Regions from separate parts of the Streptomyces sp. NPDC098101 genome, predicted to be linked through region 1. Evidence: riboswitches for the same ligand, from Rfam matches in the RefSeq annotation. Region 1 holds a riboswitch; each other region holds the start of a gene.
The links. Region 1 has a riboswitch for thiamine pyrophosphate ahead of thiO (glycine oxidase ThiO). Riboswitches for the same ligand answer to the same signal wherever they lie in the genome.
Positions count from the first base shown of each region.

Region 1 (7,894 bases):
CATCTCGCCCCCTAGGTACGGGTACTCAGACCTGGTTACGATCACGGGCGTGTCCGTACTCCCCCTGGTGTTCACCAGCGGCTGGGCGAGCGGGATCAACGCGTACGCGGTGGTCCTGCTGTTCGGCCTCTTCGGCGCGACCGGTCTGACCGACGAGGTGCCCGAGTCCCTGCAGCGCACCGACGTGCTCGTGGTCGCGGGCGTGCTGTTCCTGTGCGAGGCGGTGGCGGACAAGATCCCGTACGTCGACTCGGTGTGGGACTCCGCGCACACCGTGATCCGGCCGGTCGCGGGGGCCGTCGTCGGCGCCCTGCTCGCCGGGCAGGACGGGTCGCTGCCGGAGCTGGCGGCGGCCGCGGTCGGCGGTTCGACGGCCCTCATGAGCCACCTCGTCAAGGCGGGGACGAGGATGGCGGTCAACACCTCGCCGGAGCCGTTCTCGAACATCGGGGTGAGCCTGGCGGAGGACCTCGGCGTGGCGGCGGTCGTCACCTTCGCGATCTTCCATCCGGTGGCGGCGGCGGTCGTCGCGGGCGTCCTGCTGCTGCTCGGCCTGGTCATAGTGGTCTTCCTCGCCCGGCGGATCCGCCGCTTCCTGCGCCGCAGGTCCCAGCGCCGGGAGGAGAGGCGGCTCGCCGCCGGGGCCCGCACCCCGCCCCCGCCCGACGACGGGCCGCGCCGCCCCTGACCTCTCCTCCGGGGCCGTCGGAGGGGCCGGATAGGCTCGCCGGCATGGCACGGATTGTGGTGATCGGCGCGGGACTCGGCGCCATGGCGGCGGCGGCCCGGCTGGCCGTGGCGGGCCACCGGGTGACGGTGTACGAGCGGGGGGCGACACACGGCGGCGCGGTGGGCCGGTACGCGCGCGACGGCTTCGCCTTCGACACGGGCCCGGGGCTGCTGCACCTGCCCGCCGTGTACCGGGACCTGTTCGTGAAGACGGGCAAGGAGCCCCTGGAGCGGTGCGTCACGCTGACGCAGGTCGATCCGGCGGGCCGTCACGTCTTCGCCGACGGCACGCGCGTGGACCTGCCGAACGCCTCCCGGGCCGGCACGGTCGCCGCCCTGGACGCGGCGCTCGGCGCGGGCGCGGGCGAGCGCTGGGGCGCCTTCCTGACGCGGGCCCGCGAGGCCTGGGACCGCACCCGCCGGCCGCTCCTGGAGGAGCCGCAGCCGGCCGACCCGGCGCCGCTCGCCCGCGAGCCGTACCCGGCCCCGAAGGCCGGCCTGCTGCGCCGCCCCACGAGGACGCTGGCCCAGGTGGGGACGCGGGAGCTGCGCGATCCCCGGCTCGCCGCCCTCCTGGACGCGTACGCGTGGTCGTACGGCTTCGACCCGGCCGGCGCCCCGGCCGCGGCCGCCGTCCTGCCGTACATGGAGCAGACCTTCGGCAGCTGGTACGTGGCGGGGGGCCTGCGGGCGCTCGCCGACGCGGTGTACGAGCGGTGCCGGGAGCGGCGGGTGGAGTTCGTCTTCGGCGCGCCGGTGGAGGACGTCCTGGAGAAGGACGGCCGGGCGGCCGGCGTGCGGCTCGCCGGGGGCGAGGAGGTCGCCGCCGACCACGTGGTCTCCGGGGCACCGGTCCCCGCGCTCCACCGCGAGCACGTCGTCGCGTGGGAGCGGGGCGACGAGGACGTGCCGCGCCACCAGGTCCTCGGCACGAGCCGGGTGACGGTCTGTCTGGCCCTGCGCGGCGCCCGGGAGGCGGACGCGGTCCACCGCACGGTCGTGCACGCGGACGGCGGGCGGCCTGCGGTGACCGTGCTGCGGCCGGACGACCCGGCGCTGCGCCCGGACGCGGACCACGAGGCGGTGACGGTCACGGCGACGGTCCGCACGGACCGGGAGCGGGACGGGGAGGCGTTCGCCGACCTGATGGTCGAGGCCGCCGGGCGGGCGGTGCCGGACCTCCGGGAGCGGCTGCTGTGGCGGCACGTCCGCACCCCGGAGGACGTGCGGCGGGACACCGGCGCCGCCGAGGTGCCCGGACCCGCGCTCGCCGGGGCGGGCGGGCGGCTGCTCCCGGCCGGGAACCGCTCGCCGCTGCCGGGCCTGTACTTCGCGGGCGGCTGGTCGCACCCGGGCGGCGGGCTCGCCCACGCGGGCATGTCGGGCGCGCTGGTGGCGGGGCTGATCGTGGAGGGCGCGGACTTCCGCGGCTCGCAGTGAGTTCCCGGGGCCCGGGGCGGGTTGCCGGGCCCGGGCGGGCCCGCGGGCCTCAGTACCGGTACTGCTCCTTGTCGTCCTGGTGCGGCTCGTAGCCGTACGGGCCCGGGGCCTGCTGCTGCGGCTCCGGCTCGGTGTCGCGCTGCTGCGGGACCCAGACCCCGCCGGGCGGGGTGTCGTAGGTGTACGAGGGGGCGTAGGGGTCGCCGTAGTACGTGCCGTACTGCTGGTTGTCCGTGCCCGGGCCGATGTACGGGTCGGAGTAGGCGGCGTACTGCTGCTGCCCGGCGGTCCCGTAGTCGTACCCCTGCTGGGGGGCGGGCTGCTCGTACCCCTGCTCGTATCCCGCCTGTTCGTATCCCGCCGCGTAGGGGGCGTAGGCCGCCGGGTCGTATCCCTGGCCGGCGGCGGGAGCGGCGTCGCGGCCGGTGTCGTAGACCCCGTACTGGCCGGTGTCGTCGGGCATCGGCAGGGGCTCGTAGACCTCCGTGCCCCCGGCGACCGTCTCCGGGCGCTCCCCGGGCCCGTGGTGGGCGGCGTCCGGCTCGTCGTACGAGAGGTCCGTGACCTCCAGGGTGGGTCCGGCCTGGGCCGGCGCGCCGGACCTGCGGCGGCGGCTCGCGCCGGGGTTGCCGCCGATCGCCCAGCCGGTGGAGAAGCCGCGGCGGAACGAGAGCGTCACGTACGTCTGGCCGACGGCGAAGGCGAGCGCGCCGGCGACGATCACCGGGACCGAGGGCAGCAGGACGCCCAGGACCACGAAGAGGAAGCCGCAGAAGGCGAGCACGCGCCAGCGCAGCCGCGCCTTGTACTGGAGGAGCACCTCCCCCAGCAGCCACAGCGCGACCACGCCGAACGCGATGTAGAGGACCGTCCACCCCATGCCCCGCCGCCCCTCTCCACGGTCACCGCCGCGGGTCGGGGCGGGTACGACCGGTCACGACTGCTGGTGCAGTCCGAGATTCTCGTAGATCTCGAGCGTCGCGGTGGAGCTGTTGAGCGTGATGAAGTGCAGCCCGGGGACGCCCTCGGACAGCAGACGCGCGCAGAACTCCGTCGCGAACTCGATACCGATGGAGCGTACAGCGGCGGGATCGTCCTTGACGGCGAGGATGCGGTCTTTCACGCGCGCCGGGAAGGCGGCGTTGCTCAACTGGGGCAGCCGGTCGAGGGTCTTCACGTTCACGACGGGCATGACCTCGGGGATGATCGGGGTCTCGCAGCCCGCCTTGACCGCGCTGTCGCGGAGTCGCAGGTAGTTCTCCGGGTCGAAGAACATCTGGGTGATGGCGTAGTCGGCGCCGGCGCGGCACTTGTCCACGAAGTGCCGGATGTCCGTGTCCCAGTCGGTGGAGCGGGGGTGCATCTCGGGGAAGGCGGCGACGCCGACGCAGAAGTCGCCCGACTCCTTGATCAGCCGGACCAGGTCGGCGGCGTACCGGACCCCCTCGGGGTGCTCGATCCACTCGCCCAGCGGGTCGCCCGGAGGGTCGCCCCGGAGGGCGAGCATGTTGCGGATCCCGGCGTCGGCGTACTGGCCGAGGATGTTGCGCAGCTCGGCGACGGACTGGCCGACGGCCGTGAGGTGCGCGACGGGGGTGAGGGTGCTGTCGGAGGCGATCTTCTGGGTGGCCTTGACGGTGCCGCCCCGGGTGGTGCCGCCGGCGCCGTAGGTCACGGAGACGAAGCTGGGGCCGACCGCCTCGACCCGGCGCATGGCCTTCCAGAGGCTCTGCTCACCCTTCTCGGTCCGGGGCGCGTAGAACTCGAAGGAGTACGACGTGCCGCCGGAGGCGAGGATGTCGCGGACCGTGCGGGCGCGGTCCGAGCGGACGGAAGCGGTACCAAGGGCCATACCGGCAGGTTAGACGGGGTGCGGCGGGCCACGTCCGCCCTGTCCGACTGCTGGACACTTTTTCGGACACATTCCGGACGGCAGGCCCGTGGTCCGTCCGGGTGGTGGACGCGGGCCCGGCGGGCCTCAGTGCCCGGCGCGCTCCCGGACGCGCCCGGCGAGGGCGGCGGTCGCGGCGGCCGGGTCGTCGGCCTCGGTGATCGCCCGGACGACGACGATCCGGCGCGCGCCCGCGTCGAGGACCTCGTCGAGGTTGGTCCCGTCGATGCCGCCGATGGCGAACCAGGGGCGGTCCTGGGCCAGGCCGGCCGCGTACCGCACGAGGTCGAGCCCCGGCGCGTACCGTCCGGGCTTGGTGGGGGTGGGCCAGCAGGGGCCGGTGCAGAAGTAGTCGACGCCGGGTTCGGCGGCGGCCGCGGCCACCTCGGTCTCGGCGTGGCAGGAGCGGCCGACCAGGATCCCGTCGCCGAGGATCGCGCGGGCGGCGGGGACGGGCAGGTCGCCCTGGCCGAGGTGGAGGACGTCGGAGCCGATGGCGTGGGCGACGTCGGCCCGGTCGTTCACGGCGAGGAGCTTGCCGTGGCGGCGCGCCGCCTCGGCGAAGACCGCGAGGTGCTCCAGCTCCTCGGCGGCCTCCATGCCCTTGTCGCGGAGCTGCACGACGTCCACGCCGGAGGAGAGCACGGCGTCGAGGAAGGCGGGCAGGTCGCCCTGGCGCTTCCGGGCGTCGGTGCACAGGTAGAGCCGGGCGTCGGCGAGGCGCTCGCGAGGCGTGGGCATGGGTGGGTTCCCCCCGTCGGTGCCGCGGGCGCCGCGACGGCCGGCCCCCTGGGGGACCGGCCGCCACGACACCCGCGGGTGGTGTCTTCGGTACGTGTCGGACGACGCGCACCGGGCTGTGCGGGGCGTCCGGCCGTGCGGGTCGGGCGGCGCGCGCCGGACCGTGTGCGCCGGACGGCGCGCGTCAGGCCGGGCGCGTCAGACGGCGAGCGCCTGGGCGCGGCGCTTCACCTCCGTGCCGCGGTTCTCGCCGAGCGCCTGCGCGGGCGTGCCCGGCAGGCTCTCGTCCGGAGTGAAGAGCCACTCCAGCATCTCCTCGTCGGTGAAGCCGTCGTCCCGCAGCAGGGTCAGGGTCCCGGAGAGGCCCTTGACGACCTTGTCGCCCTGGATGAAGGCGGCCGGCACCTGCAGCGCGTTGTTCTCTCCGCGGCGCACGGCGATGAGCTGGCCGTCCTTGACCAGCTGCCGCACGCGCGTCACCTCGACATCGAGCATCTCCGCGATGTCGGGCAGGTAGAGCCAGGCGGGGACGAGAGCATCGATCTTTGCGTCAATCTCGGTCACGGGACAAGCCTGCCATCCCGGACCGACAGCCGGTAGTCGGGCCTACTCCACCGCCGCCTTCAGGGGTACCGAGGGATCCGCCGCGCGGGTCGGGTCGAGCCGGGTCGCCGTCTCGATCAGTTTGCGGCCCTGGGCCAGGTCGCGGGGGCGGCCGACGGTGAGGAGGGCCACCGGCGCGCCGGAGCGCAGCCAGAGGACCGACCAGGTCTCGTCCGCCGGGGTGCCGCGCCACAGCAGCTCGTCCGCGCCCGCGTGGTGCCCCGCGTACTGGACGAAGTGCCCGAACTGCTCGGACCAGAAGTACGGCACGGGGTCGTACGGCCCGGGGTCGGCGCCGACGATCGCGGCGGCGACCGTGCGCGGGCCCTGGAGGGCGTTGTCCCAGTGGTGGACGAGGAGGCGCTCGCCGTAGCGGGCGGAGGGGAAGGAGGCGCAGTCCCCGACCGCGTACACGTCGGGCAGGGAGGTGCGCAGCCGGTCGTCGGCGGTGACGGCGCCGCTCGGGTCGAGGGCGATGCCGGAGCCGGCGAGCCAGGCGGTGGCGGGGCGGGCGCCGATGCCGACGACGACGGCCTCGGCGGGCAGTGCGCGGCCGTCGGCGAGGAGGACCCGGCCGGGTTCGACCGCGTCCACGCGCGCGCGGGTGAGGAGTTCGGCGCCGTTCGCCCCGTACCACTCGGCCAGGGGGGCGGCGACCTCGACGGGCAGGACCCCGGCGAGCGGGAGGTCCGCGGCCTCGACGACGGTGACGGCGCAGCCCGCGCCGAGCGCGGCGGTGGCGAACTCGGCACCGATCCAGCCGGCGCCGACGACCACGACGGTGTGGCGGCGCTCCAGGACGGGCCCGAGGCGCACGGCGTCGTCGAGGGTGCGCAGCAGGTGGACGCCGGGGACGCCGTCGGAGCCGGGCAGGGTGAGCGGGTGGGCGCCGGTGGCGATCACCAGGGTGTCGTACGCGACGGGCCCGGCCTCGGTGTCGACCTCGTGGTCGGCGGCGCGCAGTCCGGTGACGTCCACGCCGAGCCGGAGTTCGATGCCGAGGTCCTCGAAGTCGACGTCGAAGGCGGAGTCCTCGGCCTTTCCGAGGAGGACCGCCTTGGAGAGCGGGGGCCGGTCGTAGGGCTGGTGGGGTTCGGCCCCGATGAGGGTGACGGGGCCGGTGAAGCCCTGCTCGCGCAGGGCGACGGCGGTCTGGACGCCCGCCATCCCGGCGCCGACGACCACGACGCGCCGCTGGGTCTGCTTCTGCTCGCTCACACGGTCACCTTACGTACCTGACTTCCCGTCAGGAAGGGCGGGGGGCCGGGCCCCCTCGTGGCACGCGCCCGGCGGAAGCTAGTCTGGCGGGCGTAAAGCACTCGCGGGAGCCCGGACGCACCGGGCTGAGAGGGAGGCTGGACGGCCTCCGACCGTACGAACCTGATCCGGGTCATGCCGGCGAAGGGAGGGGCTGGACGCCCATGCGTTCTTCCGAAGCGCGAAGGGCTCCCGACGTCCGGGGGACCGACGTCCTCGTGGTCGGGGGCGGGATCATCGGCCTGGTCACGGCCTGGCGGGCCGCGCGGCGCGGGCTGGAAGTCGCCGTCGTCGACCCGGAGCCGGGCGGCGGGGCCGCGCGGGTCGCGGCCGGGATGCTCGCCGCCGTCACCGAACTGCACTACGGCGAGGAGACCCTGCTCGGGCTCAACCTCGCCTCCGCCGCCCGCTATCCGGCCTTCGTCGCCGAACTGGAGGAGGCCACGGGCCTCGACGTCGGCCACCGCGCCTGCGGCACCCTCGCCGTCGCCCTGGACGCCGACGACCGGGCGCACCTGCGCGAGCTGCACGCCCTCCAGACCCGCTGCGGGCTCTCCTCGGAGTGGCTGAGCGGCCGCGAGTGCCGCCGCCTGGAGCCGATGCTGGCGCCGGGGGTGCGCGGCGGCCTGCGGGTCGACGGCGACCACCAGGTGGATCCGCGCCGGCTCGCCGCCGCGCTCCTGGTCGCCTGCGAGCGGGCCGGGGTGGTCTTCCACCGGGTCCTCGCGGAGCGGCTGAGCGTGGTGCGGGACCGGGCGCGCGGCGTGGTCCTGGCCGGGGGCGGGGAGCTGGAGGCCGGACAGACCGTCCTCGCGGCGGGCAGCCTGAGCGGGCGGCTGGCGGGGGTGCCGGACGAGGTGCTCCCGCCGGTGCGCCCGGTGAAGGGCCAGGTCCTGCGGCTCCGGGTGCCGGCCGCGTACGCCCCCTTCCTCTCGCGGACCGTGCGGGCCGTCGTCCGGGGCAGCCACGTCTATCTGGTGCCCCGCGAGAACGGCGAGCTGGTCGTCGGCGCCACCAGCGAGGAACTGGGCTGGGACACGACGGTGACGGCGGGCGGGGTGTACGAGCTGCTGCGCGACGCCCACGAGCTGGTGCCCGGGATCACCGAGCTGCCGCTCACCGAGACCCTGGCCGGGCTGCGCCCCGCGTCCCCGGACAACGCGCCGCTGCTCGGCCCGACCGCCCTGCCCGGTCTGCTGCTCGCCACCGGCCACTACCGCAACGGGGTGCTGC
Region 1 covers NZ_JBIWAS010000002.1:947,251-955,144, reverse strand. The annotation lists gene ACIQVI_RS11355 (DUF4126 domain-containing protein) at 50-688, shown strand; gene ACIQVI_RS11350 (phytoene desaturase family protein) at 733-2,169, shown strand; gene ACIQVI_RS11345 (hypothetical protein) at 2,219-3,049, opposite strand; gene metF (methylenetetrahydrofolate reductase [NAD(P)H]) at 3,104-4,021, opposite strand; gene thiE (thiamine phosphate synthase) at 4,148-4,801, opposite strand; gene ACIQVI_RS11330 (Rv2175c family DNA-binding protein) at 5,000-5,365, opposite strand; gene ACIQVI_RS11325 (NAD(P)/FAD-dependent oxidoreductase) at 5,408-6,622, opposite strand; TPP riboswitch at 6,716-6,828, shown strand; gene thiO (glycine oxidase ThiO) at 6,826-7,894, shown strand, end outside.

Region 2 (7,894 bases), on a different contig from region 1:
CGCACGCTCCGCACGGGCAAGTCGGGACTCATCGGCCTGACCGTGACCACGTACGGGGATGAACCTTTCACCTTCACCGAATTCGCGTACTTCGCGGAGATGGCCAGGGCGGCCACATCGGCCGCGCTCGCCCGGGGCTATGCCCTGGTCATCCTCCCCGCCACCTCCCGCCATGACGTCTGGTCGAACGTCGCCCTCGACGGCACCGTCGTCATCGACCCCTCCGACCACGACCCCGTCGTCACCGAACTGGTCCGCCAGGGCCTGCCCGTCGTCTCCGACGGACGCCCCGCCGGCACCCTTCCGGTCACCGCCTGGGTCGACAACGACCACGAAGCCGCCGTCCTCGACCTGCTCGACCACCTCGCCGACGCCGGCGCCCGCCGCATCGGCCTCCTCACCGGCACCAGCACGGACACCTACACCCGCCTGTCCACCACCGCCTACCTCAACTGGTGCGCGCGGGTGGGCCAGGACCCCGTCTACGAGGCCTATCCGGCGCACGATCCGTGCGCGGGCGCCGTCGCGGCCGACCGGCTGCTCGCCCGCCCGGACCGGCCCGACGCCGTGTACGGCCTCTTCGACCCCAACGGAACCGACCTCCTCGCGGCCGCGCGCCGCTATGGGCTGCGCGTCCCGGACGACCTCCTGCTGGTCTGCTGCAGCGAGTCGGCCGGCTACGCCACCACCGAACCGCCCCTCACGACGCTCTCGCTCAAACCGCGCCGGATCGGCACGGCCGTCGTCCAGCTCCTCATCGACGCCATCGAGGGGGTCGAAACCGACGGACCGGTCGAGCAGGTGATACCGACCGAACTCATCGTCCGCACCTCCTCGCAGCGCCGCCCGCCCCGCACGACGGTCAGCCCGCCGCGCTCACCCGCGAAGGACTGACACGGAGGACTGACACGGAGGACTGACACGGGGGGCTGACGCGAAGAACCGCGGCGACCGGACACGGAGGACCGCGGCGAAGGTCCGGCTCCCCTGGAAAGGAACGCCTTCGAACACGCCGTTCTCGTCCCTGCCCACGGGCGAGAACGGCGAAACCGATCACCGCACCGGCCCCAACCCTGGACTGGACCTTCCCAATTCGGGCGAAACGACCGGTGAACCCGGAGTGGACCCGGATTCACCACCCCTGGTGCGTCACACAGGAGGACGCTCATTCCTATGATGGGCGGACGACACCGCGGGCCACCCCGACCAGGCCGGTCCGCGATGTGCAGGGCATCGCGACGGTGGTGGAGGGGTCGATGACTCAGGGGGCCGGTCAGGAGCCCGTGGTACGCACGGCGACATTGCGTGACTTCCGCGTACCACCGTACGCACGCGTGCCCGTACAGAGCCATGCCGTCGAACAGTCGGGGCAGGAGCGGACGCCCGCGCCGGCGGAGCACGTACGGTCCGAACACCCGGTGCCGCACGAGGCCCCGACGCCGCACGAGGCCTCCGCCTCCGGCTCCGGCGAGCACCCGGCGCCGCGCCCGGCCTCGACGCCGCACGCCGGCCCGGAACCGCACGCCGCCCCGGCCCCGGCCGCCCGGCCGGCCGTCGGCGAGCCGCTGCCCCCCGTCGCGCCCTCCCCGGTCGAGGCCGTGCCGGTGCGGGCCCCGGCGCCGGTGCACCCCCCGGCGGCCGAGGCCGTGCCGCAGGCGTCCGTACCGCAGACGCCCCCGCCCCCGCCGCAGGCCCCCGCGCCCATGCCCGCCGATCCGACGCTCCACCTCGGTCACCGCGCCGCCGCGCCCGCGTACCCCGCCGCCTCCGGCCACCCCGGGAACGCGTTCCCCGAGGGCGAGGTGCCCGAGGGGTACACGCCGACCGAGCGCGACCTGCCCGTCATCAACCGCGGCGACACCGTCCAGGTGAAGGTCTCCCCCGTGCCCGCCCCCGCGGGCGAGGTCCCGTCCGGCGACGGACCCGGTCCCCTCTACGTCGTCGGGGACGTCCACGGCTACCTCGACGAACTCCTCGCGGCCCTCCGCGCCCAGGGCCTCGTCGACGAGAACGGCGGCTGGTCCGCAGGCAACGCCCGCCTCTGGTTCCTCGGCGACTTCACCGACCGCGGTCCCGACGGGATCGGCGTGATCGACCTGGTCATGCGGCTCTCCGCCGAGGCCGCCGCCGCCGGCGGCTACTGCAAGGCCCTCATGGGCAACCACGAGCTGCTGCTCATCGGCGCCAAGCGCTTCGGCGACACCCCGGTCAACTCCGGCGCGGGCACGGCCACCTTCCAGGCCGCCTGGCTGCTCAACGGCGGCCAGAAGCAGGACATGGACCGACTCCAGGACGTCCACCTCCAGTGGATGTCCCGGCTCGACGCCGTGGTGCGGGAGGACGACCACCTCCTCGTCCACTCGGACACCACCGCGTACCTCGAATACGGCGAGACCATCGAGGACGTCAACGACACGGTCCACGAGATCCTCACCCGGAACGACGCGGACGAGGTCTGGGACGTGTTCCGGAAGTTCACCAAGCGCTTCGCGTTCCGTGACGACGGGGGCCCGCAGGCCGTCCAGGAGCTGCTCTCCACCTACGGCGGCAGCCGGATCGTGCACGGCCACAGCCCGATCCCGTACCTCCTCGGCCAGGTCGGCACGGAGGACGGCGAGGACGGCGGCGGCCCGGTCGTCGACGGGCCGCACGTGTACGCCGACGGGCTCGCGATCGCCATGGACGGCGGAGTGACCATGGCCGGAAAGCTGCTTGTCGTCCAACTCCCCCTGAACGAAAGAGCGAACGCCTGACGCATCACCCTGCGCATCCGTGGAGGGCGATTTCCGGAAACACCCTGTCAGCCCGTGGCGTCGCCGCAATACCATCGGGTGCATCCGTAGCAGGCTCTCCTCCGTTTCCGCCCGCCCGGCCGCCTTCCCGCTGCCGTCACGGGCCTACGGAGCATCGGGGGATGCACATGAACGTGGCTCCGCACCTGCTGACCGAGGACCGTGCCGAGTACGAGCGGGTCCTCGACGACGCACTGGACACCGCCCACGCACGTCCGGAACTCGCCGGGGTGGGCACCCGGCTCACCGTCGCGCAACTACGCGCGATGACCCTGAACGCGACGGCGCTCGTCACCTCCGCCGCCGCGAGCGAGTACGACCACTTCGTGAAGGTCCGCGAGCAGAACCGCACGGCCTTCGGGACCCGCGCCCCGGCCGCGTACGACCTCCCCGGCCCCGGCGCGGGCGTCGTCGCGATCGTCACCGTCATGGTCCCGGTCCTCGCGGGCGCCGCCTCCGTCATCTTCCTGCTGGTCGGCGCGGTGCTGCACGCCCTCGCGCCCACCGTGGCGTTCGGCGCGACCCTGCTCACGGCCGGCCTGGTCTTCGGCTCCCTCGCCGCCGCCGGGCTGCTCTGCGCGGCCGCCGGACTCCTCGTCACGGCCCTGCGCAACAGCCCGGCCGAGGTGAGCACGGGCGGCCCGCCCCCCGCCCCGGACGACGAACTCTCCCGCGCCCGCGAGGCCTGGCGCCTCGCCCTCCTCGAACGCGGCATCCTCCCCTTCCTCCGCGACGCCCTCGCCGCCACGGACCCTTCCGATCCTTCCGACCCCTGACGGAACTCCCGGAACTCCCGGAACGACGGAACGGGCCCGTCGGCTACAGACGGAGCGGGCCCGTCGGCTACAGGTCGGGCAGCCGTTCGTCGGCCCCGGGAGACCGCCCCTCCTCCAGCCAGTGGAGGTAGATCCGCAGATCCGTCGCCAGGCGTCCCGCGAGGGAGGACTCGTAGTCCCGGACGGCGGCGGCCACGCCCTGCCGAGCCCAGTCGACGTCGTCCCAGTCGTGGGCGGACAGGTACTCCGCGATCCGGCCGCGGTCGCGCCACCACTCCCGCACCGCGCCCGGCGTCCACCGCGAGTCGCCGTCGCAGCCGTACCCGAGAAGGGGATCGCGGTCGGCTGCTTCGACCAGCCGTGCCGTCTCCGCCGGCGTCCCGGGCTGGCGGTAGACGTACTCGGTCAGGTACGCGCCGCCGTAGAGGACGTGCCGGGGCGCGGAGTCCCGGCCCGTCCGGCACGTATCGGTCTCGCCGCCGTAGAAGGGCCCCGGCACGTTGAGCCAGAGCCGGTCCTCCCAGTCGCCCCGGAATGCTTCGCGGTCGCCGCCGAGGCGCGCGACGGGGTCGTAGTAGAGGGTCACCGGCCGAGCATAGAAGCCGTCGTCCCATCACGCCGAAGGGGTCCGGATGTCCGGAACGCCGTTCCGGGAAGCCCCTCGTCCTTCCCGGAACGGCGCGCCCGAAGGGCCCGGCGTCAGTCCGCCAGCGGCAGATAGACCCGGTTGCCGCTCGCCGCGAACTCCTTCGACTTCTCCGCCATGCCGGCCTCGATCTCCTGCTCCGTGCCGCCGTGTTCGCGGCGGATGTCCTGGGAGATCTTCATCGAGCAGAACTTCGGACCGCACATCGAGCAGAAGTGCGCGGTCTTCGCGGGCTCCGCCGGGAGGGTCTCGTCGTGGAACTCGCGGGCGGTGTCCGGGTCGAGGGCCAGGTTGAACTGGTCCTCCCAGCGGAACTCGAAGCGCGCGTCCGAGAGCGCGTCGTCCCACTCCTGGGCGCCCGGGTGCCCCTTGGCGAGGTCCGCCGCGTGGGCCGCGATCTTGTAGGTGATGACGCCGGTCTTCACGTCGTCGCGGTTGGGCAGGCCCAGGTGCTCCTTGGGCGTCACGTAGCAGAGCATCGCCGTGCCCCACCAGGCGATCATCGCCGCGCCGATGCCGGAGGTGATGTGGTCGTACGCGGGCGCGACGTCCGTGGTCAGCGGGCCGAGGGTGTAGAACGGCGCCTCCTCGCAGATCTCCTGCTGGAGGTCGATGTTCTCCTTGATCTTGTGCATCGGGACGTGCCCGGGGCCCTCGATCATCGTCTGGACGTTGTGCCGCTTGGCGATCGTGTTCAGCTCGCCGAGCGTCTTCAACTCCGCGAACTGCGCCGCGTCGTTGGCGTCCGCGATCGAGCCGGGCCGCAGTCCGTCGCCGAGCGAGTACGTGACGTCGTACGCCGCCAGGATCTCGCAGAGCTCCTCGAAGTGCGTGTAGAGGAAGTTCTCCTTGTGGTGCGCGAGGCACCAGGCGGCCATGATCGAGCCGCCGCGCGAGACGATGCCGGTCTTGCGGCGCGCGGTGAGCGGCACGTACGGCAGGAGCACGCCGGCGTGCACCGTCATGTAGTCGACGCCCTGCTCGGCCTGCTCGATGACCGTGTCCTTGTAGATCTCCCAGCTCAGCTCCTCGGCCCTGCCGTCGACCTTCTCCAGGGCCTGGTAGAGCGGGACGGTGCCGATCGGCACGGGGGAGTTGCGCAGCACCCACTCGCGGGTGGTGTGGATGTTGCGGCCGGTGGACAGGTCCATGACCGTGTCGGCGCCCCACTTGGTCGCCCAGGTCATCTTCTCCACCTCCTCCTCGATGGAGGAGGTGACGGCGGAGTTGCCGATGTTGGCGTTGACCTTCACCAGGAACCGCTTGCCGATGATCATCGGCTCGATCTCCGGGTGGTTGACGTTCGCCGGGAGCACGGCCCGGCCCGCCGCGATCTCCTCGCGCACGACCTCGGGGGAGACGTTCTCGCGGATCGCGACGTACTCCATCTCCGGCGTGATCTCGCCACGGCGGGCGTACGCGAGCTGCGTCACCGCCTGACCGGAGCGGCCCCGGCGCGGCAGCCGGGGGCGGCCGGGGAAGACGGCGTCGAGGTTCTTGAGGCCGCCGCCGCGCGGCGAGGTGTGCTTGATGCCGTCGTCCTCGGGACGGGCCGGACGGCCCGCGTACTCCTCGGTGTCGCCGCGCGCGATGATCCAGTTCTCGCGCAGCGGCGGCAGACCCCGCCGCACGTCGGTGTCGACGGTGGGGTCGGTGTACGGGCCGGACGTGTCGTACAGCGTGACGTCCTTGCCGTTGGTGAGGTGCACCTGACGGACCGGCACCCGCAGGTCGGGGCGCGATCCCTGGACGTACCCCTTGTGCCAGCCCGGCGTGCGGTCTTCCTGGCTGGTGGCAGGCGTGCGTGCATCCTGAATGGTCATGAGACCGATCTCCCTACGCCGGCATTACCCGGTAACAGGTTCGGCGGTCGGCGCAGCCTCCTCCCGTACGTACATCGGTACGCGCGTACGGTGATCAGCGCCCTCTCAGCCCGGTGCTCCGAGCTCCCGCGTGTGCAAAGGTGTCACCACGCTAGCGTCATCCCGGGCGTGCTGAACAGTGGGCCCCCGCCGTTCTTGCGATGATCGGTCGGTGACTTCCCCCCAGCAGCCCCCCGAGCCCCACGACCACTCCCACGGTCCGGGACCCTCCCACGGCCATGGACCCTCCCACGGTCATGGATCCGGCGGCGGCCATGGATCCGGCGGCGGAGCAGGGCCCGGTCACGGAGCCGGACACGGGCACAGCCACGCGCACGGGCCCGCCGTGCCCGTGTCCCGGCACCTGCGCAAGGTCATCGCCGCCGTCCTGGTCCCCTTCGCCACCGCCGTCCTGGTCGGTCTCGCGGTCCTGTGGCCCGGCGGCGCCCCGCCGCACGAGCGGACCGGTGTCGGTTTCGACCGGCAGACCGAGCAGGGCAGGGTCGTCTCCGTCGAGCAGGTCGACTGCAAGGCCGTGAACGCCGGTCAGGTCCCGCCGACCGGCGACACCTCCACCCCGGAGGGGCGCGAGGCGGTCGAGGCGCAGCAGGGGGAGTGCAAGCGGGCGAAGGTCGAGGTCACCACCGGTCCGAACAAGGGGCGCGAGTTCACCGAGATCGTGCAGCCGGGCGCCCCGCGCCAACTGGAGGAGGGGCAGGGCGTGGTGGTGGCGTACGCCCCCGACGCCCCCTACGACCTGCAGTATTCGGTGACGGACGTGAACCGCAAGGTGCCGTTGGCGGTGCTCGCCGGCATCTTCGCCCTCGCGGTCGTGGCGGTCGGGCGGATGCGGGGGCTGATGGCCCTGGTCGCGCTCGCCGTGAGTTTCCTGGTGCTGATGTTCTTCATCCTGCCCGCGATCCTGCAGGGGTCGAATCCGCTGGTGGTGGCGGTGGTCGGGTCGAGCGCGATCATGCTGATCGCGCTCTACATGTGCCACGGCCTCTCGGCCCGCACCTCGGTCGCGGTCCTCGGCACGCTGATCTCGCTGCTGCTCATCGGGCTGCTCGGCTCGCTCTTCATCGGCTGGGCCTCGCTCAGCGGCAACACCGACGACAACACCGGCCTGATCAAGGGGCTCTATCCGGACATCGACATGTCCGGCCTCCTGCTGGCCAGTGTGATCATCGGTTCGCTCGGTGTGCTCGACGACGTGACGGTCACCCAGACCTCGGCCGTCTGGGAGCTGCACCAGGCCGATCCGGGCATGGGGCCGCGCGGCCTGTACCGGGCGGGGATCCGGATCGGCCGCGACCACATCGCCTCGGTCGTGAACACGCTGGTGCTCGCCTACGCGGGCGCCGCCCTGCCGCTGCTGCTGCTCTTCTCCATCGCGCAGAGCAGCATGGGGACGGTGGCCAACAGCGAGCTGGTGGCCGAGGAGATCGTCCGGACGCTGGTCGGGTCGATCGGTCTGGTGGCGTCCGTCCCGGTCACCACGGCGCTCGCGGCGCTCGTGGTCTCCGCCGACCGCGCGGAGGGAACCGACCGCCCGGGGACCGGCGGCCGGAAGCCCTCACCGGCGCGGGGCGGACGCCGCCGCCGCGCCAAGTGACGCGCACGCACCGGGTGGTACGTCCGGTCCGTCGGCGCGCCGGCTCGGGGGGTCGGCCACGCGGAGGGGTCCGGATCGGTACGGGTCGGTGACGGCGTGCTCGTTTCAGGCCGGGCCGGCGTTCTCCTCGGCGAGGATCCGGCCGAGCGCCGCCTCCAGGTTGTCCTCGAAGTCGCCGAGTGTCCGTTCCTGACCGAGCGGAA
Region 2 covers NZ_JBIWAS010000005.1:48,097-55,990, forward strand. The annotation lists gene ACIQVI_RS23070 (LacI family DNA-binding transcriptional regulator) at 1-894, shown strand, start outside; gene ACIQVI_RS23075 (metallophosphoesterase family protein) at 1,257-2,753, shown strand; gene ACIQVI_RS23080 (hypothetical protein) at 2,915-3,568, shown strand; gene ACIQVI_RS23085 (ferredoxin) at 3,636-4,154, opposite strand; gene thiC (phosphomethylpyrimidine synthase ThiC) at 4,268-6,037, opposite strand; TPP riboswitch at 6,031-6,177, opposite strand; gene ACIQVI_RS23095 (YibE/F family protein) at 6,216-7,691, shown strand; gene ACIQVI_RS23100 (SsgA family sporulation/cell division regulator) at 7,797-7,894, opposite strand, start outside.
Region 2: another riboswitch for thiamine pyrophosphate. It lies ahead of thiC (phosphomethylpyrimidine synthase ThiC); the one in region 1 lies ahead of thiO (glycine oxidase ThiO).

Region 3 (7,894 bases), on a different contig from region 1:
TTCGCGATGGCGGCGGGCGCGCTGTGTATGCAGTTCATGATCGACGACGGGATCTGGTGGCAGGGCCTGATCCTCGGTCTCGCGGTGGCGGCGAGCGCGACGCTCGGCGACCTCGGCGAGTCGATGATCAAGCGGGACCTGGGCATCAAGGACATGGGCACGCTGCTGCCCGGTCACGGCGGCATCATGGACCGCTTGGACTCGTTGCTGCCGACGGCGCCGGTGGTGTGGCTGCTGCTGGCGTTGTTCGTCGGAACCGGCTGACCGGTCACGGCGCCAGGCGGCGGAGCCGCACGTCGACACAGCATGGACCGCTTGGACTCGCTCCTGCCGACGGCGCCGGTGGTGTGGTTGCTGCTGGCGTTGTTCGTCGGAACCGGCTGACCTGCGGTTCTTCGGAGGAGGGACCCGTTGTCCACAGGGCGGCGGGTCCCTCTTCGTATCTCTGCGACACTGGTAGCACCATGCCCAAGCCCGGAGAACTCACTTTCGTCGCCCCCCGCGGAGCCAAGAAGCCGCCGCGGCACCTGGCCGACCTCACGCCCGCCGAGCGGAAGGAGGCCGTCGCCGCGATCGGCGAGAAGCCCTTCCGCGCCAAGCAGCTGTCCACGCACTACTTCGCGCGGTACGCGCACGACCCCGCCGAGTGGACCGACATCCCGGCCGCCTCGCGGGAGAAGCTGGCCGGGGAGCTGCTGCCCGACCTGATGTCCGTGGTGCGGCACATCTCGTGCGACGACGACACCACCCGCAAGACCCTGTGGCGGCTGCACGACGGCACGCTCGTCGAGTCGGTGCTCATGCGCTACCCGGACCGGGTGACCATGTGCATCTCCTCGCAGGCAGGCTGCGGGATGAACTGCCCGTTCTGCGCGACCGGGCAGGCCGGCCTCGACCGGAACCTGTCGACCGCCGAGATCGTGCACCAGATCGTGGACGGCATGAGGGCCCTGCGCGACGGCGAGGTCCCCGGCGGCCCGGCGCGGCTTTCGAACATCGTCTTCATGGGCATGGGCGAGCCGCTCGCCAACTACAAGCGGGTCGTCGGCGCCATCCGCCGTCTCACCGACCCCGAGCCGGACGGCCTGGGCCTGTCCCAGCGCGGCATCACCGTCTCCACCGTCGGACTCGTGCCCGCGATGCTCCGCTTCGCCGACGAGGGCTTCAAGTGCCGCCTCGCGGTCTCGCTGCACGCCCCCGACGACGAGCTGCGCGACACCCTCGTGCCCGTCAACACGCGCTGGAAGGTCCGGGAGGTCCTCGACGCGGCCTGGGAGTACGCGGAGAAGTCCGGCCGCCGGATCTCCATCGAGTACGCCCTCATCCGGGACATCAACGACCAGGCCTGGCGCGGCGACCTCCTCGGCCGGCTGCTCAAGGGCAAGCGGGTGCACGTCAACCTGATCCCGCTGAACCCGACGCCCGGTTCGAAGTGGACGGCGTCCCGCCCGGAGGACGAGAAGGCCTTCGTGGAGGCCATCGCGCGGCACGGCGTGCCGGTGACCGTGCGGGACACCCGAGGTCAGGAGATCGACGGTGCCTGTGGACAGCTGGCCGCCGCCGAGCGCTGAGCTTGTACTCTGAGCTCGAACACATCTCCATATTCCGACAGGGGAGCGCCACAGCGCTGAGAGTGCGGTGTCCGTCAGACCGCAGACCCTCTGAACCTCGCCCAGGTCATTCTGGGTAGGAAGTTCGGTCGTAACTCGAGCTGTTGCGCCCTGCCCGCGTCCGGTCCGCCGGTCGTGGGCGGGGCCGCGTCTCTTCCTGGTCCCACCCAGGAGGAAAACTTCAGTGAGCATCAAGAAGCAGGCCGCCGTCGCGGTCCTCGCGGCGCTCGGCGTCACCGCCCTCGCCGCCTGCGGCACCGACGGTGCCGGCGAGGACGCCGGCAAGACCGGCGCGCCCGCGCCGAAGACCGTGACCCTCGTGAGCCACGACTCGTTCAACGCCTCCAAGGAGGTCCTGGCCGAGTTCACGAAGCAGACCGGCTTCACCGTCAAGGTCCTCAAGGCCGGCGACGCGGGCGAGGCCGTCAACAAGGAGATCCTGACCAAGGGCTCCCCGCAGGGCGACGTCTTCTTCGGCGTCGACAACACCCTGCTGTCCCGCGCCCTCGACAACGGGATCTTCGTCGGGTACCAGGCGAAGGGGCTCGACCGGATTCCGGCGGAGTACCACCTGGACAAGGAGCACCGGGTCACCCCGATCGACTCCGGCGACATCTGCGTCAACTACGACAAGAAGTACTTCACGGACAAGAAGCTGGCGCCGCCGGTGACCTTCGACGACCTGGCGAAGCCCGCGTACAAGGACCTGCTGGTGGTCGAGAACCCGGAGCGGTCCTCCCCGGGCCTCGGCTTCCTCCTCGGCACCGCCGCGAAGTACGGCGACGACGGCTGGCAGGACTACTGGAAGAAGCTCAAGGCGAACGGCGTGAAGACCGTCGACAGCTGGGAGCTCGCCTACAACCAGGAGTTCTCCGGCTCGGCCGGCGGCAAGCAGGCCAAGGGCGACCGGCCGCTGGTCGTGTCGTACGCCTCCAGCCCGCCGGTCGAGGTGCTGTACGGCGAGCCGCAGCCGAAGGTCGCCCCGACCGGGGTGTCCACGGGGACCTGCTTCCGGCAGACGGAGTTCGCCGGCCTGCTGAACGGCGCGAAGAACCCCGAGGGCGGCAAGGCGCTGATCGACTTCCTGATCTCCAAGAAGTTCCAGGAGGACATGCCGCTCCAGATGTTCGTCAACCCGGTGGCGAAGGACGCGGTGCTGCCGGAGCTGTTCACGAAGCACGGCGTGGTCGTGGAGAAGCCGGAGACGATGGAGCCCGGGAAGATCGCCGAGAAGCGCGACGCGTGGATCCAGCAGTGGTCGTCGCTCGTCCTGAAGTAAGGCGCGCCGAAGCGGGGCGCGACCCGCGGGGGAACGCGGCGCGGCTGGGGCTCATGGCCCTGCCCGTCGCGTTCTTCGCGGTGTTCTTCGCCTGGCCCGTCGTGTCCATCGTGGACCGGGGGCTGCGGCCCGACGGCAGCTGGCGGTTCGGCGGGATCGGCGAGACGCTGGGCCGTCCGGACATCCTCGACGTGCTCGGCTTCACCGTCTGGCAGGCGCTCGCCTCCACCGGCCTCACGCTGCTCGTCGCCCTGCCCGGCGCGTACGTCTTCGCCCGCTTCGACTTCCCCGGCAAGAGCGTCCTGCGGGCCGTGGTCACGGTGCCGTTCGTGCTGCCCACCGTCCTGGTCGGCACCGCGTTCCTGGCCCTGGTCGGCCGGAACGGGCTCACCGACGAGCTGTGGGGGCTGCGGCTCGACACCAGCGTGTGGGCGATCCTCCTCGCCCACGTCTTCTTCAACTACGCGGTCGTCGTCCGGACCGTCGGCGGCCTCTGGGCGCAGCTCGACCCGCGCCAGGAGGAGGCCGCCCGGGTCCTCGGCGCCTCCCGCTTCACGGCCTGGCGGACGGTGACGCTGCCCGCGCTCGTCCCGGCGGTGTCGGCGGCGGCCCTGATGGTCTTCCTCTTCACCTTCACCTCCTTCGGCGTCGTGCAGATCCTCGGCGGGGACGCGTACACGACCCTGGAGGCGGAGATCTACCGGCAGACCGCCCGGCTGCTCGACCTGCGGACGGCCGCCGTCCTCACCCTCGTGCAGTTCGTCGCGGTCGGCGCGATCCTCGCCCTGCACGCGTGGACGGTACGGCGGCGGGAGACCGCGCTGCGGCTCGTGCCGCCGGAGCGGACCGCGCGCCGGCCGCGCGGCGCCGGGCAGTGGGCGCTGCTCGGCGGCGTCCTCGCCTCGGTGGCGCTGCTGATCCTGCTGCCGCTGGGCGTGCTCGTGGAGCGCTCGTTCGCCGGTCCCGGGGGGTACGGGCTCGGCTACTACCGGGCGCTCGGCTCGCTCGACGAGAGCGGGACCTTCCTGGTGCCGCCCCTGGAGGCGATCGGCAACTCGCTGCGGTACGCGCTGGCCGCCACCGCCATCGCCGTCGTGATCGGCGGGCTCGCGGCGGCGGCGCTCACCCGGCGGGCCGGACGGCTCGTCCGGGGCTTCGACGCGCTCCTGATGCTGCCGCTCGGGGTCTCCGCCGTCACCGTCGGCTTCGGCTTCCTCATCACGCTCGACGAGCCGCCGCTCGACCTGCGGGCCAGCTGGATCCTCGTCCCGCTCGCGCAGGCCCTCGTCGGCGTGCCCTTCGTCGTCCGGACGATGCTGCCGGTGCTGCGCGCGGTCGACGAGCGGCTGCGGGAGGCGGCGGCCGTGCTCGGCGCCTCGCCGTGGCGGGCCTGGCGGGAGGTGGACCTGCCGCTGGTGCGGCGGGCGCTGCTGATCGCGGCCGGGTTCGCGTTCGCGGTCTCGCTCGGCGAGTTCGGCGCGACCGTGTTCATCGCCCGGCCCGACAGCCCGACGCTGCCGGTCGCGGTGGCCCGGCTGCTCGGCCGGCCCGGCGAGCTCAACTACAGCCAGGCGATGGCCCTCTCGACGATTCTGATGGTGGTGTGCGCGGTGTCCCTGCTGCTGCTCGAACGGCTCCGCACCGACCGGACCTCCGGGGAGTTCTGATGCTGAGACTCGACGGGGCGACCGTACGGTTCGGGGCGCGGGCCGTGCTCGACGCCGTGGACCTGGAGGTCGCCGACCACGAGACCGTGTGCGTGCTCGGCCCCAGCGGCAGCGGCAAGTCCACGCTGCTGCGGGCCGTCGCGGGCCTCCAGGCGCTCGACGCCGGCCGGGTGCTCCTCGATGGGGCCGACCAGGCCGGGGTGCCGACGCACCGGCGGGGCGTCGGCCTGATGTTCCAGGACCACCAGCTGTTCCCGCAGCGGGACGTCGCGGGGAACGTCTCCTTCGGGCTGCGGATGCGGGGGGACGGGAGGGCCGAGCGGACGGAGCGGGTGCGGGAGCTGCTCGACCTCGTCGGCCTTCCGGGCGCCGGGCGGCGGTCCGTCGCCGCGCTCTCCGGCGGCGAGCAGCAGCGGGTGGCGCTGGCCCGGGCGCTCGCGCCCCGGCCCCGGCTCCTCATGCTCGACGAGCCGCTCGGCCAGCTCGACCGGGGCCTGCGGGAGCGGCTCGTGGTGGAGCTGCGGCAGCTCTTCGGGCGGCTCGGGACGACGGTCCTCGCGGTCACCCACGACCAGGGCGAGGCCTTCGCGCTCGCCGACCGGGTCGTGGTCATGCGGGACGGCCGGATCGCCCAGTCGGGGACGCCCGTCGAGGTGTGGGGCCGCCCGGCCTCCGAGTTCGTCGCCCGCTTCCTCGGCTTCGACAACGTGGTGGCCGCCCGGGTCACCGGGACGGTCGCGGAGACCGTCTGGGGGAAGGTGCCGGTGCCGGAGGGCTCCCCGCAGGGCGAGCGGCGGCTCCTCGTCCGCCCCGGCGGAGTGCGGCCGGTTCCCGCCGGGGACGCGCCGGCCTGGACGGTGGAGTCCCGGACCTTCCGGGGCAGCCACGTCGTCGTACGGCTCCGCCCGGCCGACGGCCCGCCCCTGGAGGCCGAGCTCCCGTTGCGGGACGCGCCGGAGGAGGGCGCGGGGACGGGCGTCGCCTTCCGGACGGAGGACGTGGTGGTGCTGGGCGACGACACGCCGTAGGGCAGGGGCGGGGCCGATGAGTTCCGCCCGCCGGGGGAGTCTCCCGTACGTACGGCGTCTTCGCCGCCCGCACGTCCCGCAGGTTCCGCACGGGAGGAACACCATGGCCCAGCTGCTCAGAGTCCAGAACTTCAACGTCTCGTCCGACGGGTACGGCGCCGGGGAGGGCCAGACCCTCGAACGGCCCTTCGGGCACGCGGATCCGGAGGCGATGTTCGCCTGGGCCGGTGCCACGGCGAGTTGGCCCCGGCGCACCGCGCCCGGCGGCAGCCGGGGCCTCGACGACTACCTGACGCGGGACTACGGGCGGAACATCGGCGCCGAGATCATGGGCCGCAACAAGTTCGGGCCCCAGCGCGGTCCCTGGCGGGACCACGAGTGGCGCGGCTGGTGGGGCGACGAGCCGCCGTTCCACACCCCGGTCTTCGTCCTGACCCACCACCCGCGCCCCTCGTTCGCGCTCGGCGACACCACGTTCCACTTCCTCGACGCCGACCCGGCTACCGCCCTCGCGACGGCCCGGGAGGCGGCGGACGGCAAGGACGTGCGGCTCGGCGGCGGGGCCGCCACCGTCCGCGCCTTCCTCGACGCCGGTCTGGTCGACACCCTGCACGTCGCCGTCTCGCCGGTGGCGCTCGGCGGCGGATCGCGGCTCTGGGAGTCGCCCGACGAACTCCTCGACCGCTACCACCGCGACGTCGTGCCCAGCCCGGGCGGCACGGTCACGCACCACCTGTTCTGGCGGAGGTGAGCGCGGGAACCCGGTCCGGCTCCGCCGCGCGGCGGAGCCGGACCGGGGTTCCGTCAGCCCTTGAGGGGCAGCGCCGCCAGGGCCGCCACCAGCCAGGTCAGGGGGAGGAAGAGGGCGAGCAGGGCGCCCGTGCGCAGGAGGGCGGCCGCGCGGAGGGTCGCGGGCGGGGCGCCGGCGAGGAGGAGGGCCCCGGTGACCGGGGCGCGGCTCTGCCGGGACTCCAGGGCCGCGGTCAGGAGCGTGGCGCAGGTGCAGGCCAGGATCAGGGTGGCGCCCAGGCCGGTGAGCGGCCCGAAGGCGCCGGAGCCGGTGTCCGAGGCGTACAGCGTGGTCGCCGCGATCATGCCGGAGAGCACCGCGCAGACCACGCCGAGCGGCCGGCCGATGCGGCGGGCCTCCGCCGTCAGGACGCGGCCCGCGAGCAGCCGGACGGCGCCCGGGCGGACCGCCTGGAGGAGGCGGCCGCAGCCGTGGACGAGGCCGGGGCCCGCCATGGCGAGGCCGATCGCGGTGAGGACCCAGCCGGCCAGGACGGCCGCCGGGCTGCCGTCGAAGCGGCCCGGCAGCGGGAGGCCGTCCCCGCCGCCGCCCCGGCCCGCGTACGACTCCACCGCGAGGCCGATCGCGACCAGGGCGACGCCCCACGGAAGGCCGGACGGCATGGTCTCGTCCACGCCTTCGGAGTCCTCCGCGGGCGGCGCGGTGCGCGGGCGCAGGGCCAGGGCCGCCGCCGCGGCGGCGGTGACGGGGACGAGCGCGAGCAGGGTGAGGACGGCCGCGAGCGGCACCGGCCGGTCGGCGGCGAGCAGTCCGGCGGCCGCCCCGTCGAAGGGCAGTCCGGTGAGGTCGCCGCGCAGGTGCAGGTAGAGCAGGAGCGCGATCGCGGAGCCGAGCGCGCAGGTGACGGCCGTCGAGGCGGCGGCGAGCAGGGCGAGCCGGGCCGGTCCGAGGCCGATCGCGGAGAGCCCGGGGCGCGGCCGGGTGCTGGGGTCGGTGCGGGCCACCGCGACCGCGAACTGGACGGTGGCGGCGAGCGGCAGGACGCACCAGAGGAGCCGGAGCGTCGAGGCGGAGGACTGTTCCGGGTGCCCGAGGGCGTGGCCGAGGGTGCAGAGGAGGAGGAAGCCCACCCCGGCGGACGCGGCGGCGACGAGCAGCCGGCGCGTCAGGACGAGGGGGTGGGTGCCCCGGGTCAGACGGAGAGCGAGCACGCGGCGACGCCCTCCGCCCCGGTCGGGGGTACGGCACCGGCCCGGCGCCCGTCGAGGAGCGCGACCGCGCGGTCGGCGAGCGCCGCGACCTCCTCGTCGTGGGTGGCGAGGACCACGGTGATGCCGTGCGAGCGGGCGGCGGCCGTCAGGGTGCGCAGCACCTGGGAGCCGTCGGCGCGGTGCAGGGCGGCGGTGGGCTCGTCGGCGAAGAGCACCGGGGGAGTGGTGACGAGGGCGCGGGCGATCGAGATCCGCTGGCGCTGGGACCGGGTGAGGGCGCCCGGGCGCTTGCGGGCGCACGCCCCGGTGTCGAGCCGGTCCAGCCATTCCAGGGCGGCGGTCTTCGCG
Region 3 covers NZ_JBIWAS010000009.1:97,623-105,516, reverse strand. The annotation lists gene ACIQVI_RS30755 (phosphatidate cytidylyltransferase) at 1-264, shown strand, start outside; gene rlmN (23S rRNA (adenine(2503)-C(2))-methyltransferase RlmN) at 465-1,571, shown strand; TPP riboswitch at 1,601-1,711, shown strand; gene ACIQVI_RS30745 (thiamine ABC transporter substrate binding subunit) at 1,795-2,889, shown strand; gene ACIQVI_RS30740 (ABC transporter permease) at 2,943-4,556, shown strand; gene ACIQVI_RS30735 (ABC transporter ATP-binding protein) at 4,556-5,584, shown strand; gene ACIQVI_RS30730 (dihydrofolate reductase family protein) at 5,688-6,335, shown strand; gene ACIQVI_RS30725 (hypothetical protein) at 6,389-7,546, opposite strand; gene ACIQVI_RS30720 (ABC transporter ATP-binding protein) at 7,528-7,894, opposite strand, start outside.
Region 3: another riboswitch for thiamine pyrophosphate. It lies ahead of ACIQVI_RS30745 (thiamine ABC transporter substrate binding subunit); the one in region 1 lies ahead of thiO (glycine oxidase ThiO).